One region of the Nocardiopsis sinuspersici genome, then DNA from elsewhere that is predicted to be linked to it. Evidence: predicted binding sites of a transcription regulator. Region 1 holds the regulator's gene; each other region holds the start of a gene.
What was found. The regulator LexA, encoded in region 1, represses DNA repair genes until DNA is damaged. The targets are predictions, from matches to a motif close to TCGAACANNTGTTCGA.
Positions count from the first base shown of each region.

Region 1 (7,494 bases):
GCGGTGGAACAGGTCCTTGGCGTCGACGGTGGCGACGGCCTCGCCGGTGGTGCGGGAGGTCAGGCCGAAGTCGGAGCCGGTCTCCACGGCGCGCATGAACGCGTCGGAGACCCGGACGGAGTTGTTGGCGTTCTGGTACTGGACGCTGAACATGTCGTCGCCGCCCAGGTCGACGTCGAAGCCGGCGTCGCGCAGGGCACGGATCTTGTGCTCCTCGCGGGCCTTGGTCTCGACGAAGTCCTGGATGTCGGGGTGGTCGACGTCCAGCACGACCATCTTGGCCGCCCGGCGGGTGGCGCCGCCGGACTTGATGGTTCCGGCCGAGGCGTCGGCGCCGCGCATGAAGGAGACGGGGCCCGAGGCGGTGCCGCCGGAGGAGAGCAGCTCCTTGCTGGAGCGGATGCGCGACAGGTTCACACCCGCGCCGGACCCGCCCTTGAAGATGATCCCCTCCTCCTTGTACCAGTCCAGGATCGACTCCATGGTGTCGTCCACGGACAGGATGAAGCACGCGCTGACCTGCTGGGCGGAGGCGGTGCCGACGTTGAACCACACCGGGGAGTTGAAGCTGAACAACTGGTGGGCGAGGGCGTACTTGAGCTCGTGGTCGAAGACCTCGGCGTCCTCGTCGGAGGCGAAGTAGCCGTGCTCGCGGCCGGTGGCGGTGTAGACGCCGACGACGCGGTCGATGAGCTGCTTGAGGCTCCACTCCCGCTCGGGGGTGCCGACCGCGCCGCGGAAGTACTTGCTCGCCACGATCTGGGTGGCGTTCATCGACCAGGAGGTCGGGAACTCCACACCGCGCTGTTCGAAGTTGACCGTGCCGTCACGCCAGTTGGTCATGACGACGTCGCGGCGCTCCCACTCCAGGGAGTCGTAGGGGTGCACGCCGGGAGAGGTGAAGACGCGCCTCACCTTCATCCCCTTGCGGTTCCCCTTGCCCTTGCGTCCTGTCGGACCGCTGGCGGTCTCCGTCATCGCGGAATCTCCCCTACCTCTACCTCGTGGGCACGGCTACCGGCCGTGCGCGGCGTCTTGTCGTGGGATGGCGCGGGACCGGACGTGCTCTTCTCCGTGCCCGCCCCGGGGCGGCGCCCCTCCCGCGGTCGCCTCCCGGCCGCGGGAGGGCGCTACCCGGTGGTACTGGTCTGGGTGTCGGGCTCGGGCTCACGGTCCCGCCGCAGGCTGGCGATCTCGGCCTCGAAGTCGGCGAGGCTCTCGAAGCCGCGGTAGACGCTGGCGAAGTGCAGGTAGGCGACCTCGTCGAGTTCGCGCATCGGTCCGAGGATGGCCAGGCCGATCTCGTGGGCCGGGACCTCGGCCAGGCCGCGGCCGCGGATCTCCTCCTCGACCTGCTGGCCGAGTTTGGCGAGGGCGTCCTCGGAGACCGGACGGCCCTGGCAGGCCCGGCGCACCCCGGCGATGATCTTGGCCCTGCTGAAGGGCTCGGTGACCCCGGAGCGCTTGGCGACCATCAGCAGGACGGTCTCCTGGGTGGTGAACCTGCGCTCGCAGACGGGGCAGGACCGGCGGCGCCGGATGGCCGCGCCGTCGTCGGTGGACCTGCTGTCGATCACCCTGGTGTCCGGATGACGGCAGAACGGACAGTGCACCCTGGTTCACCTGCTTCTCTCACCGAACGACGACCCTTAGATACTACTAAACTACAACCACAACTTCTAGGTGAGAACCTCTTCCCCAAACACCAGATGTTGTGGTCGAACCTAGAGGTCCGCGCCGCGCGACGCAACTCTGACAGGGGCGTGTCCCCGCACGGCGAACGACCGCGCGGCCACGGGGACGACGACGGCGAAGGAGCGGGAGGATCCGGCGCCCGGACAGGGGGACTCGGCGCCCGCCGGCCTCCCGGGGGCGTCCGGCACCGCGGTCCAGGATAACGCCGAGGACCGCTCGGGCCGCGAACCGCGGCGGCCCGCCGTGCCGGGAATCACCACGTCACCGGAATTTCGGCCGGACCGGCGCAGGAGAAGATGTCTTCCGCATCACACCGAAACGAGCCCCGCGGACACCTGTTCGCGCATTCGTGGGACAACGCGGCGTGAACGCGTGTACACACATAAGTACGGGCCGGGAATTGACCGCGGAAAGGCGCGGAGGCAATTACTCCGGTCTCGAACGCTTGTTTGATATCACCGTGCGCAACGACTAAAGTTGGCGGTGATATCACGCTGGTTTCGCCGTCACGCAGACCCCCAGGTCGGCGCGGTCGCGGGCCGGCGGTGGCAGTCACACAAGCAGGCCCTGACCGAACCGAATGCCGAGGAGGCCCGGCCGTGCCGGAGGAGAATCCCGGGACCGCGGACACCGCCACCGTTCTTGCGCCAGTGGAGAACGCGGGCGGGTCCACGCCCGAAGCCCCCAAACTCACCGCGCGCCAGCAGAGCGTGCTGAACTGCATCCAGCGCTATGTGCGTGAGAGGGGCTTCCCCCCGTCCATAAGGGAGATCGGGGAGGTGGTCGGCCTGTCCAGCCCGTCCAGCGTGGCGCACCAGCTCAAGGTGCTCCAGCGCAAGGGCTACCTGCACCGCGACCAGAACCGGCCGCGTGCGGTGGAACTGCGTACTCCCGGCCGCGCCGGCGGGCAGGCCGTGACCCCCGAGGACATCGATCCCTCGCGCGCCGCGGCCGTGCCGCTGGTCGGCCGGATCGCCGCCGGCGGCCCGATCCTGGCCCAGGAGTCGGTGGAGGACGTGCTCGCCCTGCCCCGCCAGCTGGTCGGCGAGGGGCACCTGTTCATGCTCACCGTCGTCGGCGACTCGATGACCGACGCCGCGATCACCGACGGTGACATGGTGGTGGTCCGCCAGCAGCCGGACGCCGAGAGCGGCGACATCGTGGCGGCGCTGCTGGACGAGGAGGCGACCGTCAAGGTGCTGCGCCGCGAGGAGGACGGCCACGTGTGGCTGATGCCCCGCAACGAGGCCTACGAGCCCATCAACGGCGACGCCGCCACCATCCTCGGCAGGGTCGTCGCGGTCATGCGCCGCGTCTGAGTCCTCGCGTCCCCGGCCCGTCCCCCCTCGGACGGACCGGGGACCTCCCGTGCCGGAGGGGAGCGCCCGGCCGCGGACGGCACGGTGGAGGACCCCGCACGCGTGGACGGCAGCGGGGCCGCCGACGCGAGCCGCTAGGCTGAGAGGGTGTTCACACCTGCCTCCTCCCCCACCGCCCGCCTGCGCGCCGCGCTGGTCGGCGGGGTCGCCGTCGCCTTGTTGTCCACCGCCTGCGCACCCGCGTCGGAGGACGGCGCGAGCGCCGAGGTACCGGGGGTCGGCGGCACCGAGAGGGAGCTGGCCTTCGAGGGCGGCGGGCACGAGGTGTCCGCGAGCTTCCGTACGCCGGAGGGTGTCTCCGGCACCGTCCCCGGCGCGCTCATCATCTCCGGCAGCGGCCCCACCGACCGCGACGGCAACAGCGACATGCGCCCGGACGCCAACACCAACTGGAACCTGTCCCGGGTGCTGGCCGACGCCGGGGTGGCCTCGCTGCGCTACGACAAGTACGGCAGCGGATCCGGCTTCGTGCCCCCGGTGCCCGGAAGCGAGGTCCGGTCGGTGGACCCGCGGCTCTTCGACGAGCAGGTCGCGGCGGCCTACGACGAACTCGTCTCCCAGCCCGAGGTCGACCCCGAGCGGGTGGTCGTCGTCGGGCACAGCGAGGGCGCCCTCTACGCGCTGCGCGCCCACGAGCTCATCGACGACGGCGCCCCCTCCCCCGCCCTGGTGCTGGCCGCTCCCCCCGGTACCCGCTACCTGGACCTGCTCGACCGACAGCTCACCGAGCAGGTGCGCGTGGCCGAGGCCCTGGGCCAGGTCGAGGAGGGACAGGCCGTCCAGACGCTCTCCGACGCGCGCGCCGCACGGGCGGCGCTCAGGGCGGGCCGCCCCCTCGGGTCGGCGGACATCGACACGGTGGTCCAGGGCGTCTACTCCCCGCGGAACGAGGACTTCCTGGCCTACATGGACTCCTTCGACCCCGTGGAGCTGGGTGAGGACCTGCCCGAGGGCACACCCGTGCTGGTGGTGTGGGGCGAGGAGGACGCCCAGGTCTCCCGCGAGGACGTGGACCGGCTGATGACCGGTCTGGAGGACGCCGAGCGCGTCGACATCCCCGGCGCCGACCACATCCTCCGCCGCTACGAGGACCAGCCCGGCTCCACCGTCCTGGACTCCCAGCGGCCCTTCGCCGAGGAGGTCTTCCCGGCGCTGGAGGAGTTCCTGGAGACCGCCTGGTAGCCCGTGCCGGCTCCGCGGCCGGCCGACGCCGCAAGGCCGGCGGCTACTCCGGGATGGACTCCGGCAGCGCCTCCACCACGGACACCGCGAGCTCCTCGGCTCCCGCGACGATCCGCTCCTCGTCGCCCGGCTCCGACGCGTCGTAGCCGGCCGCCACGCTGTAGCAGGTCTCCAGGTACAGGTTGGACACCCGGGCGCCCACGCAGGAGACCGTGAACGGCTCGCCCTGGATCCAGGTCACCGCCTCGTCGCCGACCCCCTCCAGCTTCCGGGTCTCGTGCTGGGAGGTGGTGGTGCGCAGGTTGTCGACGGCCGTCGTGACACCGCCCGGGTTGGGAGCGGCCACCATCACCAGCGTCGCGGCGCCCGGGACCGCCCGGCCCGGCCCGCCCGGGGTCGCCCACCGGCACTGCCGGCCCGAGCCGAAGGGGTCCCTCTCGCCGCCGACCGGCTCATCGACCTCCAGCTCGTGGTCGGGCACCAGCTCGTCCAGGGTCTCCGTCTCGGCGACGGCGCACCCGGGCGCGGACGCGAAGTCGCCCGTCGCGGGGTCGTCGCGCACCACCGCGTACCAGATCGCCCCCGCCGCGAGCACGATCAGGACGAGTGCGGCGGCGACCACCGCTGTGGTGGCGCACCCCCGGCTCTGCGGCTGGGCGGACGGCACCGTCTCGGAGACGGGCGATCCCTGCGGTGGGGGCTGCGGCCACCGCTGCTGCGGGTACCGCCCCTGGGGCTGCACCGCCTGCTGCGGGTGGTACGCCTGCGGCGGCTGCCGGGAGGGCTGGGGATACTGCTGCCCGGATGGCCGCGCCCGCGGCGGCTGCGCCTGCTCAGGGAACTGCTGGGAGAACCGGGCTTCCTGAGACTGCGGCGGCTGCTGCGGCTGCTCGGGGGACTGCTGGGAAGACCGAGATTCCTGAGGCTGCTGCGGCTGCCCAGGCAGTTGCTGCCCAGGTGGCTGCTGCGGCTGCGGCGGCTGCTCGGGTGGCTGCTGGGAGAACCGGGCTTCCTGAGACTGCGGCTGCTGCCCCTGCCCCTCGTTCCGCCCGTGCTCCTGTCCCCGCGGATGCCGGGGATCGGGGTGCTGGTCGCTCACAAGGCCTCTCCGAGCTGTTCGGCGAACTCCACGGCCAGGTCTCGGGCGTCATCGAAACCGACCGGTTCGGCGCCGGAGGTCCCGGCGTAGGACACCCGCACGAGCAGGTTGTCGGTGGTGAAGGCCAGCTCAGCGGTCCCGGGCGCCTGGCCGTGCCACACACGGCCCTCGCCGGAGGGCAGTTCCACCTCGTCGCCGCGTACGGGCACCAGGGCGGCGTAGGCCTCCCGTGCCCGTTGGTCGCCGCTGACCGGCTCCTCCCCCGTGCCGTCGGTGAAGCGGGCGGACAGGTGTACGCGCAGCACCCCCTGCGGGCCGTCGGCCGGCCCCACGGAGGACCACGAGCACACCGAGCTGTCCCCGCCCGGCAGGGGGCCGTGCTCGGAGGTCTCCGGGACGGCGCCGGGCACCAGTCCCGTGACGAGCGCGTCGGAGACCACCCCGCACCCGGGAGCGGCGGCGTGGACGTCACCGTTCTCGGGCATGTCCGGGTCGTCCCCGGCCAGCCACAGAGCACCGCCGATCGCGGCCGCGGACAGCACCACCGCGCCCGCACCGACCACGGCCACCCGTACGAGGGGACCCACCCGGCCACCGCCTCCCTGTCGGCCGCCGCGCCGACCGCACGCGGACGGCGGCCGCCTCCAGCGGCCGCCGTCACCCGTACCGGTCAGCCGACGACGATGTTCACCAGTTTCGGCGCGCGCACGACCACCTTGCGGATCTGCTTGTCGCCGATGAAGCCCTGCGCCTTCTCCGACGCCAGGGCCAGCCGCTCCAGTTCCGCCGGGTCGATGTCGGGCGCGACGGACAGCTTGTCACGGACCTTGCTCTGCACCTGCACCACGCAGGTCACGGACTCCTGTACCAGCAGGTCCGGGTCGGCCTCGGGCCAGTGGCCGACGGCGACGCTTTCAGTGTGGCCCAGCTTCTCCCAGCCCTCCTCGGCCACGTAGGGCGCGAACAGGGACAGGGAGACGGCCACGAACTCGGCGGCCTCACGGACCGCCGGGTCGGCTGCGCCGGGACCGGAGTCGATGGCCTTGCGGGCGGCCGAGACCAGCTCCATGACGCGGGCGATGGCCACGTTGAACCGCCGGGACTCGATCAGGGCGGTGATCTGGTCGACGGCGCGGTGGGTGGCCCGGCGCACCTCGGTGTCGCCCTTCGAGGGATCGGTGCCCGGCTCACTGGCCGCACCCGCCTCGGCCATCACCCGGTAGGCGCGGTTGAGGAACTTCTGCGCGGCCACCGCGGAGACGTCGGCCCAGTCCACGTCCTCCTCGGGCGGGGAGGCGAACAGCATCGTCAGCCGGACCGCGTCCACGCCGTAGGCGTCGATCTCCCTGCCCAGGTCCACGCCGTTGCCCAGCGACTTGGACATGGCCCGGCCCTGGTTGATGACCTGGCCCTGGTTGGTCAGGCGGCGGAAGGGCTCGGTGAAGGGCACCATGCCCATGTCGTGCAGGACCTTGGTGAAGAAGCGCGCGTACATCAGGTGCAGGGTGGCGTGCTCCTTGCCCCCGATGTAGTGGTCCACCGGCCCCCACTTCGCGACCGCCTCGGTGTCGAAGGGGGCCGTGTCCAGCCGCGGGGAGCAGTAGCGCAGGAAGTACCAGGACGAGTCCACGAAGGTGTCCATGGTGTCGGTGTCGCGCTCGGCGGGACCGCCGCAGGAGGGGCAGTCCACGTTGACCCAGTCCGTGGCGGCGGCCAGCGGGGAGATGCCCTTGGGGGCCAGCTCGGCGCCCTTGAGCTCGGGCAGGGTGACCGGGAGCTGCTCGTCGGGGACGGGCACCTCGCCGCAGGAGGGGCAGTGGATGATCGGGATGGGTGTGCCCCAGTAGCGCTGGCGGGACAGCAGCCAGTCGCGCAGCCGGTAGTTGACCGTGCCGCTTCCGGTGCCGCGCTCGGCCAGGACCCCGATGATGCGCTCGATGGCCTCGGTCTTGGACAGTCCGTCCAGCGGTCCGGAGTCGCGCAGGGTGCCCTCCCCCGCGGTGGCCACGCCGGTCTCGGCCGGGTCGGGCTCACCGGTCTCCACCACGACCCGGACCGGCAGGTCGAAGGCCAGGGCGAAGTCCAGGTCGCGCTGGTCGTGCGCGGGCACGGCCATGATGGCTCCGTGTCCGTAGTCGG
Region 1 is NZ_MCOK01000001.1:3,527,996-3,535,489, forward strand. Features, by position in the region: gene NOSIN_RS15250 (vitamin B12-dependent ribonucleotide reductase) at 1-978, opposite strand, end outside; gene nrdR (transcriptional regulator NrdR) at 1,131-1,613, opposite strand; gene lexA (transcriptional repressor LexA) at 2,295-3,014, shown strand; gene NOSIN_RS15265 (alpha/beta fold hydrolase) at 3,162-4,256, shown strand; gene NOSIN_RS15270 (hypothetical protein) at 4,300-4,923, opposite strand; gene NOSIN_RS26810 (hypothetical protein) at 5,011-5,445, shown strand; gene NOSIN_RS15275 (hypothetical protein) at 5,352-5,942, opposite strand; gene leuS (leucine--tRNA ligase) at 6,026-7,494, opposite strand, start outside.

Region 2 (7,494 bases), 120 kb from region 1:
GTCGTCGGGGAGGGGTTCCTCGTCCACCGTGGTCAGGACGTGCTCCCCGTTGACCCACATGGACATCTCCATGGTGTCCGCGGCCCCGTCGAAGCGGCAGGCCATCGTGACGGTGTTGGTGGGGATCGCCTCGGCGTCGAAGTCGTACGGGTCGTCGCGGTCCTCGTAGCCGTACTCGGCGCGCACCGACTCGTCGAAGAGGGGGTAGGAGGCGTAGCCGGGCACGTCGGTGCTCTCCGCGAGGACACTGTCCCCCTCCACCTCGCTCATCCGGCGGATCGACGCGCCCTGGCCGTCGTAGCGCAGCAGGGCCTCGTACTGGCTGCGGCCCTCCTCGCCGTCGTTGTCCCAGCAGCGCACACCGAACCAGGCCTGTTCGGGACCCTCGGCCACGTACGCGGTGGTGCTGACCAGCACGCTCGGCGGCAGCACCTCCTCCCCTTCCTGCTCCAGGTCCACGACCTCGCCGCGGCTGGGCTGGGTCTCGGGATCGAGTTGGAGCAGGACGCCGCGCTTCTCGGCCCAGTAGCCGTCGGACTCCCCGTGCTCGAAGGTGGTGCTGACCCAGCCGGGGTCGGAGCTGAAGTCGGGGTTGTAGAGCGAGACGGTGTTCTCCGGGATCGCCGCCCCGCCGTTCAGCAGGACCACGGCGCCGACGGCGGCCGCCAGGACCACCGCGCCCGCGGCCGCTCCGATCACCGCGAACCGCCTGCGGCCGCGCTCGGACGGTGTGCCTCCAGGGCGGCCCGGACCGTCTGGGGCACTCGGACCACCGGGGCCGCCCGGGACACCGGGACCGCCCGGGCCGGAGTACGAGCTGAATGCGGGCCGGCCCTGCGGCGAAGATCCGTGGCCGCCGTGCATCTGGTGGCTCGGGGGGATGTGGCCGCCGGAGGGGCCGTAGTGGCCGGGGGCCTGCTGCCCCCGGGGCGGATATCCGCCGTGCCGCATCTCCTGCTGGGGGCCGGTGGGCGGGAGGCCCTGGCCCGGCCGCTGTTCCGTCCGGGGCCGCTGGGCCGTGGGAGGCGGCCGGTCCGACCACTGTCCCTGGGCGGGCTGCCCGTACGGGGGGTACTGCGTGTGCCGTGTCTGGGCGGGCCGGCCTCCGGGCGGTGTCGCCGTGCCCGGTTCGGGACCGTCCTCCTGCTGCGGCACCTCCGCCGGCCGGGGTCCGCTCGGCGCCCGGGGGCCGGACTCCCCGGCCTGTTCCCCGGGGGCACGCGGGGGCCGGCCGGGAACGGGAGCGCTGCTCGGCGGGGCCCACGAGACGCTGATGCTGCGGCTCACCTCGGCCTCCTCCGGCTCGTCCTGCCCGGTCAGCCGGGCCAGGATCTGCTGGGAGGTGGGGCGGTTCTCCGGGGCCTTGTCCAGGGCCGAGCCGACCAGGTCGTACAGGCTAGGGTCCAGGCCGTCCAGGCGAGGCGGTGCCGAGGAGATGTTGTGCAGCACCGCGGGCACCGTGGCGGCGTCGAAGGGGGCCGAGCCGGTGCACGCGAACGCCACCAGGCAGCCCCACGCGAAGACGTCGGCGGCCGCGGTGGCCTGCTGCCCCAGGATCAGCTCCGGCGCCATGTAGGAGGGCGTCCCCATGAGCTGGCTGGAGCGGGTGACCGCGCCCCCCGAGCCGTCCAGGGCACGGGCGATGCCGAAGTCGATGACCTTCGGGCCGACTGGTGACAGCAGTACGTTCGCGGGCTTGAGGTCGCGGTGGACCACCCCGGACCCGTGGATGGCGGTGAGCGCGGCGGCCACGCCCATGGCCAGGCCGTCCAGGGTGCCGCCCGCCATCACGCCGTCCGCGCGGATGGCCTCGTCCAGGTTCGGGCCGGGCACGTACTCCGAGACGATGAAGAGGAGGTCGCCCTCCAGGCGCGCGTCGATCACTCCGGCGGTGGAGAAGCGGGCCACACGGCGGGCCGACTCGACCTCGCGGGCGAAGCGGAGCCGGAAGGACTCGTCGTCGGCCAGGTCGGGGTGGATGAGCTTGACGGCGACGGGGCGGTCGGAGGCGTCCCTGGCGAGGTAGACGGTTCCCATGCCGCCCCGGCCGAGACGGCTCACGACGCGGTAACCGTCGAGTTCGCTTGGGTCCCCCGCTCGCAGGGGTTTGCCGCTCTGGTGCCCGTTCGACGTCACAGTTGGGGGTCCTCATATGAATCGTGGAGTTCGCGCCTGACAGCGTATCGATGCCGACACGCCCGCACGCTCTGGACTGGCTGGTCCCGCGGGTCTACGGGGGAGCGCGTGGCCCGTGGGGGGTCTCGGGGCGGCGCGAGGATGCGCCGGGAGTCGGTCCGGGTGGATCTCCTGGAGCTGGGATTCTTCGAACAGTACGCCGATGGGCCGATCGCGGGAACCGGCTGCACATGGCCCGGTAGGGCCGTTCCCGCGAACGCGCGGGACGCGAGGCGGTGGCCCCCGGTCACATGAGGGGATGCGGGTCGGCCCGAAACAGTTCCACGGGAGCGCTGGTTTCGCTAGGATCAGAACACACGTTCGAACACCTGTTCGCGTCTTTCCCACGGGTGGGTGCCCCGGTGGCGTGTGCCGAGACTGTCAGGAGGCGAATGATGCTGAGGGGAAGTGTCGTGGGACGTTACTACGGGGCGGAGGTCACCGTTGTCGAGGATGACGGGCGCCCGGCCCGGTTCACGTGGAACGACAGGGTGTACGGGGTGCGCAGGATCCTCGAACACTGGGTCACCCTGCGCATGGACTGGACCCCCGCGCGCGAGTCCCAGGTGCCCGAGCGCAGGCACTGGAGGGTGGAGGCCGGTACGGCGCAGTCACAGGGGGTGTACGAACTGCGCCACGACACCTCGACCGGCAGGTGGCTGCTCTCCCGTGTGTGGGGGTAGGCCCTCCCGTCTCCCTCCCACCGCCCTCAACGGACGCCTGCGGCGCGGCCCTTTCCCGCCGTCTCCCTCCCGCCACCCTCAACGGACACCTGCGGCGCGGTCCTTCTCGCCCGTCTCCCTCCCGCCGCCCTCAGCGGACGCCGCACGCGGTCCTTTCCGTGCCCGCCCGTGGAGCGGGGCCGTCGGCCACACGGCCGCGGGGTCAGACCAGGTCGGCGGGCAGGAGGCTGTACACGGCCAGGTCGGCGCGACCCTCGTGCAGCGGCATCGCGCTGCGCTCGACACCCTCGAAACCGAACCCGGCGCGCTCCGCGACCCGGCGCGATCCGGTGTTGTCGGTGGCCGCCTTGATCTCCACCCGCTGGAAGCCCTGGCCGACCGCCCAGCGCGAGACGGCCACGGCCGCCTCGGTCGCGTACCCGCGGCCGCGCCCCCAGGGCGAGACCCAGTAGCCGACCTCGGTGGTCATCGCGGTCCACAGGACGCGTACCAGGCCCACCGATCCCACCAGACGTCCGGTCTCCTGCTCCACCATGGCCCACTGCTGTCCCTCACCGCCGGTGCGCACGCCGGGAGCCGTCTCGCGGCACCACGCCTCGGCGTCCTCACGGGTGTAGGGCACGCCGGGGCCGGGGAGGGGGATCCACCTCTGGATACCGGGGTCGGAGCAGGAGGCGTACACGTCGTCGATGTCGTCCTCGACGAACGCGCGCAGCCGCAGGTGTTCGGTCTCCAAGATCACGGACGGCAGGACCGGTCTGCCCTGGGTGGTGGTCACGCTGGCGCCTCTCCATCGGTTCGGGGTGCGCTCACGATACGCGCAGTTCCGAGGGCCCGGCACCTGCTTTCCCCTCACTCGGACAGCGGGGACCGGGGCCGCGGCGGCGCCTTCGGGACTCCGTCCGGAATCCTCCCCGCCCCGCCCGGGGACCGTGGTGCCGCGGGTCCCGGACGGGCCCGCCGGGGGACTCCTCGGCGCCGTCCGGAGGCGCCTCAGGCCAGGCCGGAGACGACACGCCGGCGGACGGCGGAGTCGAACACCTCCGCGAACGCGTTGCCCGGGCACTCGGTCGCCAGCCAGTCGCGGTGCCGCGAGAGCGCCTCGCCCGGGGTGACCACGCCCGTAGCGGGGTTCACGTAGTCGATGCGCTCCGCCGGGTCCACACCCGTCACCGCGCACAGCACACGCAGCACGTCGACCAGTGAGTCCTGCGCGGCCCTCGTGGGGAGTTCGTCGGTGAAATCCCCGAGCAGGCACACTCCGATGTTGCCCTGGTTGAAGCCGTAGGCGTGCCCGGCGGTCACCGGGCGGGCCCGTCCCGGAAGCGGGAGCCCGGAGAAGACCGGCACGCCGTCCCCACCCGAGTGGCGTCCCTCGTAGACCACCCCGTCGGGGTCGATGAGCAGGTGGTAGCCGATGTCGCCCCAGGCCTGCCGCACAGCGTGCAGGTAGTACACCGCCCGCACGTCCGCCGCGTGGTCGTCCCCCGTCGGGATCGCGGTGTGGTGGACGGTCAGCGCCTGCGCCGGGTGGAACTCCGCCTCCCACAGGTCGGTGCCCTCGTCGTCGAAGCGCCAGGACTCGTCGGCGCCCCAGCCCGCGCGGGTGCGGAACGGGAGCGGGGCCAGGCCGCGCGGCACGTCGGATGACCTCGAGGGAAGCCACGCCTGTTCGGGACCGCCCAGACGCAGCCCCTCTCCGTCACGCAGGTTCACGGCGGCGGCCTCTCCCCTCGAACGCACCTCGTAGCCGGTGGCACCCTCCGGCGCGCGCACCAGCGCGCCCGCGACCTGGCCGCGGTCGTCGCGGCCCTCGGAGTGAAGGTGTACCGGGCGCCACCCGCCCAGGCCGTCCGCGGTCTCGAAGCGGACCGCCGTATCGGTTTCCCCGGGCCTGCCGGTGACGGCCACCATGTCGAAGCGCATGCCGGGCCGGACGAGTCCGCCCGGTCCGCCGGGCCGGGCCAGCACCCGGGGCACGACCCGGTCGCCGACGTCCCCGGCGAGAGCGGGGCGTGGGGAGGGGAGGGCGGTGCTCAGCGCGGTCAGGCCCGCGGCGGCGGTGGCACCTGCCAGGAGGGTACGCCTTCGCATGTGTGTCCGTCCGTTCGGCTCTTGCGGCTGGGCTCCCGGGAAGCGGGAACCCCGACACCCTTGCACGGCTCTGTGGCCCACGTCACGAACGGCACGGCCGAATCTGTGGCAGGTGGTAGTTCCTGTGTCAGGTGATGGTTTCTGTGGTGGCGAGGCGGCCCACTCGACTTCGCCGTCCACGTGAGGGCGGAGCGCCACCGGCCCTGGCCGCGGGGGAGGCGTGCCGCTCCCGGACGCGGTCGCCGAGACGGACGCCCGGGCGGTGCCCCCGGTCCGCACCGAATCGGCGGATCCGGCACCCGCCCGCCCCGATCGGCTGTCGCACATGCCCTGACCTGGTGCGGAGAGGACCTGGTCTTCCGTAAACCCAGCGTGCCCCCGCGGACTCTGGCACAGTTGGTGATGACTTTGAGGGTCCCGGTGTCGAGCCGGGGCCGATGGCCCGGGGTCTCGGGGGACCCGTGCGAAAGGCGAGAAAGCCGCTGGCTACGCTTGTCGGTCAATACCGAACCAAGCGGAAACGGGCCGTCGAAACACCTCTTTCGGGGAGCGATCATGACCAAGGATGACCGCGAGGACGCCCGGCGCGGCGAGGAGAGCGGACACGAACCACCCCGGTGGCACGGCGGCAGACCTGCCCCGGGGACCGGTCCCCGCCTCGGCGGCCTGCTGGACGGGCTTCCCGAGAGCGGGCGCGGTACCCAGGCCCAGACGCCCGGGAACGGCGCACCGACCAACCCGTTCCGGCAGCGGCCCGCCCCGCCACGGACGGCCGAACCGGCCGAGCCCGTACCCCCGTCCCCGCCCCCCGCCCCCTCCGAGCCCTCCTCCCCCTACGGCGCGCTTCCCCTGGAGGTTCCCGCGGTCCCGTGGCCCCAGCCCGAGGCCGCGTCCGGGGCCCGGCCGGAGACCGCGTCCGCGTCCGGGGCCCGGACCGAGGCGCCGCCTCGGAGCGGGCCCGCCGTGGACACACCGCCCCAACGCCCCAACGTCATCCCCTTCAGAGGCGGGGAACGCGCCTCCGGTCCCGGTACCGAGGCCGTCCACCAGGCACCTCCCGCGCCCACCCCCGACCGGGGGACCGGGCACGGGGAGGAGCCCTCCGCGACCGCCGAGGCAGAGCAGAAGATGTACGCACACGAAGCAGTCCAGTCCCCGCCCGAACCGCAGCACACCGGGCCGCCGGTCCATCCCGTCCCCGGGCCCCAGGCGGCGACCGCGGCCGCGGGCACCGACGCCGGCTGGTCCGACCACGCCTACGGCGCCGCCGAGCGCGCCGCCGTCTACCGGGCCATCCGCGAACGCCGCGACGTCCGCGTGGGGTTCCGTCCCGACCCGGTTCCCCACGACGTGCTCACCCGCGTCCTGGAGGCCGCCCACCAGGCGCCCAGCGTCGGCCACTCCCAGCCCTGGGACTTCCTCGTCATCGACGACCCGGGGCTGCGCGGCCGCGTCAGCGACCTCGCGGCGGCCGAGCGCGACGGCTACACGCAGGCCCTGCCCAGCACACGCGCCCGCGCCTTCTCCGGGCTCAAGGTCGAGGCGATCCTCGACGCGCCCCTGAACATCGCCGTCACCGTCGACCCCACGCGCGGCGGCCGGCACACCCTGGGACGCCACGCCAAGCCCATGGCCGCCTCCCACTCCGCGGCGCTCGCCGCGGAGAACCTCTGGATCGCCGCACGCGCCGAGGGTCTGGGCGTAGGCTGGGTCACCTTCGTCGACGAGCGCGACGTCGCCCGTGCCCTCGAACTCCCCTCCCACCTGGACGTGGTCGCCTACCTGTGCGTCGGCTACGTGGAGGAGTTCCCCACCGAACCCGAACTCAGCCTCTCCGGCTGGGCCCGGGGACGCCCCCTGTCCTGGGCGGTGCACCACGACCGCTACGGTCGCCGCGGTCTGCCCGGCCAGGAGCCCACGAGCCTGCTGGAGGAGACCATCACCACCGTCGGAGCTCTGAACACCCGTGCGGTGGAGGAGGCCAGAGACCGGCAGAACCGCATGACCAAGCCGCCCGGCTCCCTCGGCGTCCTGGAGGAGGTCTCGGTCCAGCTCGCCGGACTCGCGGGGGAGTGCCCCCCGCCCATTCCCGAGCCGGCCGCCGTCGCCGTGTTCGCGGGAGACCACGGCGTGCACGCCCAGGGGGTGACCGCCTGGCCCCAGGAGGTCACCGCCCAGATGGTGCACAACTTCCTGGCGGGCGGCGCGGTCGTCAACGCCTTCGCCTCCCAGGTCGGCGCCGAGGTCACCGTGGTGGACGTCGGCGTGGTCGGCGACCTGCCCCAGACCGTGGGTCTGCTGCCCCGCAAGGTCGCCCGCGGCACCGCGGACTTCACCCAGGGCCCCGCGCTCACCCGCCAGCAGGCGCTCCAGGCTCTGGAGGGCGGTATCGAGGTCGCCCGCGACCTGGTCTCGGCGGGCAACCGCTGCCTGGTCACCGGCGACATGGGCATCGCCAACACCACCCCGGCCGCCGCTCTGGTGTGCGCCTTCACCGGCGCGGACCCGGAGCGGGCCACCGGCCGCGGCACCGGTGTGGACG
Region 2 is NZ_MCOK01000001.1:3,652,563-3,660,056, reverse strand. Features, by position in the region: gene NOSIN_RS15835 (serine/threonine-protein kinase) at 1-2,136, opposite strand, end outside; gene NOSIN_RS15830 (DUF6504 family protein) at 2,568-2,858, shown strand; gene NOSIN_RS15825 (GNAT family N-acetyltransferase) at 3,061-3,636, opposite strand; gene NOSIN_RS15820 (peptidoglycan recognition protein family protein) at 3,852-4,952, opposite strand; gene cobT (nicotinate-nucleotide--dimethylbenzimidazole phosphoribosyltransferase) at 5,508-7,494, shown strand, end outside.
Region 2: a site for LexA is predicted at 2,497-2,512, ahead of NOSIN_RS15830 (DUF6504 family protein). Genes of this name have one in related genera too.

Region 3 (7,494 bases), 460 kb from region 1:
AGAACCTGGAGGAGGACGGGGGCGCCTACGGTATCGGCGAGGGGGTCCGCGGCTTCCTGCCCGACCCGCTGCCCGAGCGGATCGAGTCCTCCGACGAGGAGTCCTCCGACGGGAGGACCTCAGACGGAGGGGGCGGGGACGGCGCCGACGAGGCCCGCCGCGCCGACCGGGACGGGAAGTGACATCCGTGACGACACCCGTCCCCCGCCCGGCCCTCTCCCTCGTGCCCCTCCTGGCCCAGGGGCTGACCGGCGCACTGGTCGGCGCGGCCGCGGCCTCCACCGCCTACGCCCTGCTCACCCGCCGCTCCGCCGTACCGGACGGTGGCGGCGGGCGCCGCCCCGCGGCGCGCAGTGCCCCGGAGACTCCCGCCCCCGCGGCGCGCAGCGCCCCGGAGACTCCCGCTCCCGCGGCGCGCACCGTGTCCCCCGGCCGCTGGCAGCGCACCAACTTCCGCGGCCGCACCGTCACCCTCCACCAGGGCACCGCCCTGGCCTGCGGGGTGTGCGCGGCCACCGTCCTCGTGCCCGGTCCGGATCCGCGCGTGCGCGCCGCCTCCGCGCTGGCCGCGGCGGGCGCCGCCGCCTTCGGCGTCTACGACGACCTGGCGGGCTCCGCGCGGGCGCGCGGACTGCGCGGACACCTGGGCGCGCTCGCGCGAGGACGGGTCACCACCGGCATGGTCAAGGTGGCGGGCATCGGCGCCACCGGGATCGCCGCCGCCGCGCTGCTGCGCCGCTCCCCGCTGGACACCCTCCTGGACGGGGCGCTCATCGCCGCCAGCGCCAACCTGCTCAACCTGTTCGACCTGCGCCCCGGCCGCGCGGCCAAGGTCGCCCTGCTCGCCGCGGCCCCCGCCCTGGCCTCCCCGGCCGCACCGCTGCTCGGCCCCGTCGTGGGGGCCTCGGCGGTGCTGTTGCCCGACGAACTCGCGGAGCGCTGCATGCTCGGCGACGCGGGCGCCAACGCCCTCGGAGCCGCCCTGGGCGCCGCCGCGGCGGCGAGGGCGCCGCGACCGCTGCGCGCCGCCCTGCTGGGCGGGGTGGTCGCCCTGACCCTGGCCAGTGAGCGTGTCAGCTTCTCCCGCGTCATCGACCGCGTTCCGGCCCTGCGCCGCATCGACCGGTGGGGCAGGCACGAGTGAGACGGCCACGGTGTCCCGTACCGTTCACGGGGTGACGCGAGGTGTGGGTACGGCGGCGGCGCTCATCGCGGTGGTCACCGTGGGGGCCCGCCTGGCGGGGTTCGGGCGCACCGTGGTGTTCTCCCAGACCGTCGGCGACACCTGTCTGGGCACCGCCTACGTCACCGCCAACCAACTGCCCGCCGTCCTGTTCGAGATCGTCATCGGCGGGGCGCTCACCGCCGTGGTCGTCCCGGTGCTGGCCGCCGCCGCACAGCGCGACGACCGCGAGCAGGTGCGCCACACCGCCTCGGCCCTCATCACCTGGGTGGTGCTGCTGGCGGTGCCCCTGTCCGCGCTGCTCGCCCTGGCCTCCGTTCCGGCGATGTCGCTGATGCTCGGAGCGGGTACCGGATGCGACCGGGACGAGCTGCTCGCGCTCTCCGCCCGCATGCTCGTGGTCTTCGCCCCCCAGATCGTCCTCTACGGCCTGGCCGCCGTGCTCTACGGCGTCCTGCAGGCCCACCGCCGCTTCCTGGCGCCGGCCCTGGCCCCGCTGGTGTCCAGCCTCGTGGTCATCGCCGCCTACCTGGCCTTCGTGCCGCTGGGCGCCGACCACCGCCAGGACGTCGCGGGACTGCCGACGGCGGCCGAGCTCACCCTGTCCCTGGGCACGACCGCGGGGGTGGCCGCGCTCTTCCTCACGGTCCTGGGCCCCGCCGGGCGGCTGCGCGTGCGGCCCCGGCCCCGGCTGACCTTCCCCCCCGGGGTGGGCGGGCGGGTGCGCTCGCTGGCGGCGGCCTCCCTGCTGCCGCTGGTGGCCATGCAGGTGTGCCTGCTCCTGTCGGTGGCCCTGGCCAACTGGGGCGGCGGCGCGGGCGCGGCCGTGCTCTACACCTACGCCTGGGCCCTGTTCACCCTGCCCTACGGGGTGATCGCGGTCCCCATCGCCACCAGCGCGTTCACCGCCCTGGCGGTGGCACACGCCGAGCACGACCGGCGGGGGTTCTCCTCCCTCGCCGCGGGCAGCGCACGCGCCTGCGTGGTGGCCACCGCAGCCGTGGGCACCGCCCTGGCCGCCGCCGCGGGGCCGGTGGCCCTGGTCTTCGCCCAGCAGGACCCGCTGCCCCTGGAGCGCGCCCTGCTCGCCTACGCGCCCGGGGTGGTCGGGTTCGGCCTGGTCGCCCTGCTCAGCCGGATCCTGTACGCCTCGCACCGCGGCCGCCGGGCCGCCACCGCCCAGGTGACGGGATGGCTGGTGGTGGCGGGGTGCGCGTCGTCACTGGTGTGGGCGCTGCCCCCGGGATGGACCATCGCCGGACTGGGAGCGGCCAGCACGGTCGGACTGACCCTGGCCGCCGTCCTGCTGTGCGCCGGGGTGGTGCGTACGCACGGGCGCGACGCGTTGGACGGGGTCGCGCGCTCGGTGGTGGCGGCGGTGCTCGGTGGTGTGGTCGGCTGGATCGTGGGCCGCTCGGTGGTCGCGGTCCTGCCCGTGGGGGATGTGTGGCAGACGGCGGCGGTCGCCGCCGCTGCGGGCACCGCGGCCCTGGCCGCCTACGCGGCCGTCGCGGCGGCGGTGGACCGGTCGGCGGTGCGGGCACTCGCCAACCGGGCCGGGACCGTACTCGGACACAGGAGGGGGAAGCGGTGAACAGCAGGATCGCGCTGGTCGTGGGGACCAGCAGTGGAGGGGTGGGGCGCCACGTGCGCTCGCTGGGCGCGGGCCTGCATGCGCGCGGCCACCGGGTGGCGGTGCTCGGCCCGGCCTCGGCCGAGCGCGAGTTCGGCTTCACCTCGGCGGGGATGCGGTTCTCCCCGGTCCGGATCGGCGCGGCCCCCTCCGTGGGCGACCCCGGTGCCGTGCTGCGGCTGCGTGCCCTGACCCGGGGCGCGGACGTGGTCCACGCCCACGGGCTGCGGGCCGGTGCGCTGTGCGCGCTGGCGGGCGCCGCACCGCTGGTGGTGACCGCGCACAACGCGCCGCCGCTGGTCCGGGGTCCCCTGTCGGCGGCCTACCCGGTGCTGGAGCGGGTCGTGGCCGCCCGCGCGGACGCGGTGCTGGGTGTGTCCGGCGACCTGGTGCGGCGGCTGCGCGCCGCCGGGGCCCGGGACGCCCGGTTGGCGGTGGTGGCCGCGCCCGAGACCGGTACTCCGCTGAACGGGCGCGAGGCCACCCGGGCCGACCTGGCGGTGCGGACCGACCGGCCCCTGCTGCTGACCGTCGCACGACTGGCGGAGCAGAAGGGACTGGACATGCTGTTGGAGGCGGCGCCCGCCATCGCCGACCGCAGACCCGAGCCGGTGGTGGCCATCGCCGGGGACGGGCCCCTGTGGGGGCGTCTGCACGACACGGCCGCGGAGATGCGTGCCGACGTGCGCATGTTGGGATACCGCTCGGACGTGGCCGACCTGCTGGCGGCCGCGGACGTCTTCTGCCTGACCAGCCAGTGGGAGGGGCCGTCCCTGGTGATCATGGAGGCGCTGCGCGCGGGGCTTCCGGTGGTCTCCACCCGGGTCGGCGGCATCCCGGACCTGTACTCGGGGACGGTCCTGATGGTGCCCCCCGGGGACCCGGCGGCGTTCGCCGCCGCGGTGGGACGGGTACTGGACGACCCCGCGCTGGCCGAGGAGATGCGGGAGCGCTCACGCGAGGCGGCCAAGGCGCTGCCGACCGAGGACGACGCGGTGGAGGCGGCGACCGGGGTGTACAAGTCGGTACTGAGGCGGTGATCCGGGTAGCGGAGGAGCGGGTCCGGTCCGGGGCCCGGCCGTTTCCCGGACGGCGGCCCGGGGAAGCCCGGCCGCCGTGACCCGGCGGATCGGGGGAGATGTCCTCGGAGTGCGAGGAACAACACCTTCGCCGCGACTTATGCCAAGGGGGGTTCGATGACATCCTTGCTTGTGGCCCGGCGTGCACCGTGCGTGGTGACCTGCCGGTATCCTTGCTTGTCACGTGAGGGGAGTATCCCTGTCGCGACGGTGTCGTCATCACGGAGAACAGAGCCGTTCTCCCGGCGCCGTCGGCTCACTGCACGACGGTGTGAGCGGGAGAGACCTCCGGTTGTCCCACGTGCGCGCACCTCGCCCGCACGCACTGACCGGAGGAGAGTCCGTCCGTGAATGTTCCCCTGTGGCTCTGGGCCGCCACCATCGGCGCCATGGTCGTCATCCTGGCGATCGACCTGATCATCGTGGACCACCCCTGGAGCAAGACGAAGGGTCCCCAGGAGTTCGGCATGAAGCAGGCCGCCTGGTGGGCGGCCTTCTACATCGGCATCGCCATCGTGTTCGGCTTCGGTGTCTGGTACTTCGGCGGCGGGAACGCCGGCGCCGAGTACTTCGCCGGGTTCGTCACCGAGAAGAGCCTGAGCATCGACAACCTCTTCGTGTTCTACCTTCTGATGGGCTCCTTCGCGGTGCCCAAGAAGTACCAGCACGAGGTCCTGCTCGTCGGCATCGTGATCGCGCTGGTCATGCGCGGTATCTTCATCGTCCTCGGCGCCCAGGTGATCAACGCCTGGAGCGAGGTCTTCTACCTGTTCGGCGCCTTCCTCATCTACACCGGTTACAAGATCGTCCGTGACCACGTGAAGGGCGACGACGAGGACGAGGACTACACGCAGACCCCGGCGGTGCGGCTGGTCAGGCGCTTTTGGCCGGTGACCGACGAGTACCACGGCGCCAAGCTCACGGTGAAGCTCGACGGCAAGCGGCACGTCACGCCGATGCTGCTGGTCATCGTCGCGATCGGCATGATCGACCTGGTCTTCGCCGTCGACTCCATCCCGGCGATCTTCGGCCTGACCCAGGACGCCTACATCGTCTTCACCGCCAACGCGTTCGCCCTGCTGGGCCTGCGCCAGCTGTACTTCCTGCTGGCCGGCCTGATGGACCGCCTGGCCTACATCAGCTGGGGCCTGTCGGCGATCATGGTGTTCATCGGCGCGAAGATGATCCTGCACGCCCTGCACGAGAACGGCGTGCACGTGCCCGACATCGGTATCGGCGTGTCGCTGACCGTCATCCTCGGCATCATGACGCTCACCGTCGTCGGCAGCCTGCTCAAGTCCCGGTCCGACGAGCGCAAGCACCCCGAGCTGAAGTCGGAGAGGGACCCCTCGGCCGACCGCTCCTGACCGTACGGCGGTTCGAACCGCCCGTTCCCTGACAATCCGCAAAACGGCCGTATTCGAACGGCTGTTCGTCTATAGTGGTGGCACTTCGGCGCTCCGGCGCCGGGGTGCCACCACTTCTTCGAGGTGGAAGAAACCGTCGTCGGCGGTCGTTAGTCTGGACGGGCGGGGAACCGCGCGGCCCTCTCCCCGCCCCTCAGCGGCCCGCCTCCGAGGCCGGGACGGCTCCCGGGAGGCCTTCGACCGCCACACCGCGAAGCCACACACGGGTCGGCCGACGCCCGCGCGCCGAGGTCCGCTTCCTGTGCGCCAATGCCGAAGGATGTCTCACTCGATGGTCGAACAACTGGTAGTCCGGGGAGCCCGAGAGCACAACCTCAAGGACGTCTCGCTGGACCTGCCGCGCGACTCCATGATCGTGTTCACCGGCCTGTCCGGCTCGGGCAAGTCGTCGCTGGCCTTCGACACGATCTTCGCCGAGGGGCAGCGGCGCTACGTCGAGTCCCTGTCGGCCTACGCCCGCCAGTTCCTGGGCCAGATGGACAAGCCGGACGTGGACTTCATCGAGGGCCTGTCCCCGGCGGTGTCCATCGACCAGAAGTCCACCAGCCGCAACCCGCGCTCCACCGTCGGCACCATCACCGAGGTCTACGACTACCTGCGCCTGCTGTGGGCCCGCGTGGGAGTTCCGCACTGCCCGGAGTGCCACCGCGAGATCGCCCGGCAGACCCCCCAGCAGATCGTGGACCGAGTCCTGGAGATGGAGGAGGGCACCCGCTTCCAGGTGCTCGCCCCCGTCGTGCGCGGACGCAAGGGCGAGTACGTCGAGCTCTTCAAGGACCTGCAGTCCAAGGGCTACACCCGCGCCGTCGTGGACGGGCGGGCCGTGCGCCTGGACGAGGCGCCCAAGCTGGGCCGCTACGACAAGCACGACATCGCCGTGGTCGTGGACCGCCTCGCGGTCAAGCCCTCCGCGCGCGGGCGCCTGACCGACTCCGTCGAGACCGCCCTCAAGCTGGCGGGGGGCACCATCGTCCTGGACTTCGTGGACGTGGAGGCCGGCGACCCCGAGCGCGAGAAGGTCTTCTCCGAGCACCTGTACTGCCCCTACGACGACCTGTCCTTCGAGCAGCTCGAACCGCGCTCCTTCTCCTTCAACGCCCCCTACGGCGCCTGCCCCGCCTGCTCGGGCCTGGGCACCCGCATGGAGGTCGACCCCGACCTGCTGGTCCCCGACCCCGAGAGGACCCTGGCCGAGGGGGCCATCGGCCCCTGGTCGGGCGGACCCAACAGCGGCTACTGGGAGCGCATCCTCAAGGCGGTGGGCGAGGCCGTGGGCTTCGACCTGGACACCCCCTGGGAGAAGCTGCCGCGCCGCGCCCGCAAGGCCCTGCTGGAGGGGCACGACACCCAGGTCCACGTCTCCTACCGCAACCGGTACGGGCGCCACCGCTCCTACTACACCGAGTTCGAGGGCGTCATCCCCTGGGTCAGGCGCCGCCACTCCGAGACCGAGAGCGACTACGGTCGCGAGCGGCTGGAGGGGTACATGCGCACGGTGCCCTGCCCCACCTGCGAGGGGACCCGTCTCAAGCCGGTCATGCTGGCCGTGACCGTGGGCGGCAGGTCCATCGCCGAGGTCGCCCAGATGTCGCTCGGCGAGAGCGCGGCCTTCCTGGCCGAGCTCCGACTCTCCGAGCGCGACATGGTCATCGCCGCGCAGGTGCTCAAGGAGATCAACGCCCGCATGGGCTTCCTGCTCGACGTGGGCCTGGACTACCTGAGCCTGGCCCGCTCCTCCGGATCGCTCTCCGGCGGCGAGGCCCAGCGCATCCGCCTGGCGACCCAGATCGGCTCCGGCCTGGTGGGCGTGCTCTACGTGCTCGACGAGCCCTCCATCGGCCTGCACCAGCGCGACAACGCCCGCCTGCTGGAGACCCTGCAGCGGCTGCGCGACATCGGCAACACGCTCATCGTCGTCGAACACGACGAGGACACCATCCGCAACGCCGACTGGGTGGTCGACATCGGCCCCGGCGCGGGCGAGCACGGCGGCCACGTCGTGGTCTCGGGGATCGTGGACGAGCTGCTCACCTCCCCCGAGTCGCTGACCGGCGACTACCTGGCCGGACGGCGCAGCATCGAGGTGCCCGCCACACGGCGTCCCCTCACCCGGGGGCACGAGCTGGTGGTCAGGGGCGCGCGCGAGAACAACCTCGACGGCGTCGACGTCAC
Region 3 is NZ_MCOK01000001.1:3,063,463-3,070,956, reverse strand. Features, by position in the region: gene NOSIN_RS13170 (copper transporter) at 1-182, shown strand, start outside; gene NOSIN_RS13165 (hypothetical protein) at 188-1,144, shown strand; gene murJ (murein biosynthesis integral membrane protein MurJ) at 1,176-2,777, shown strand; gene NOSIN_RS13155 (glycosyltransferase family 4 protein) at 2,774-3,856, shown strand; gene NOSIN_RS13150 (TerC family protein) at 4,243-5,262, shown strand; gene uvrA (excinuclease ABC subunit UvrA) at 5,594-7,494, shown strand, end outside.
Region 3: a site for LexA is predicted at 5,316-5,331, ahead of uvrA (excinuclease ABC subunit UvrA). Genes of this name have one in related genera too.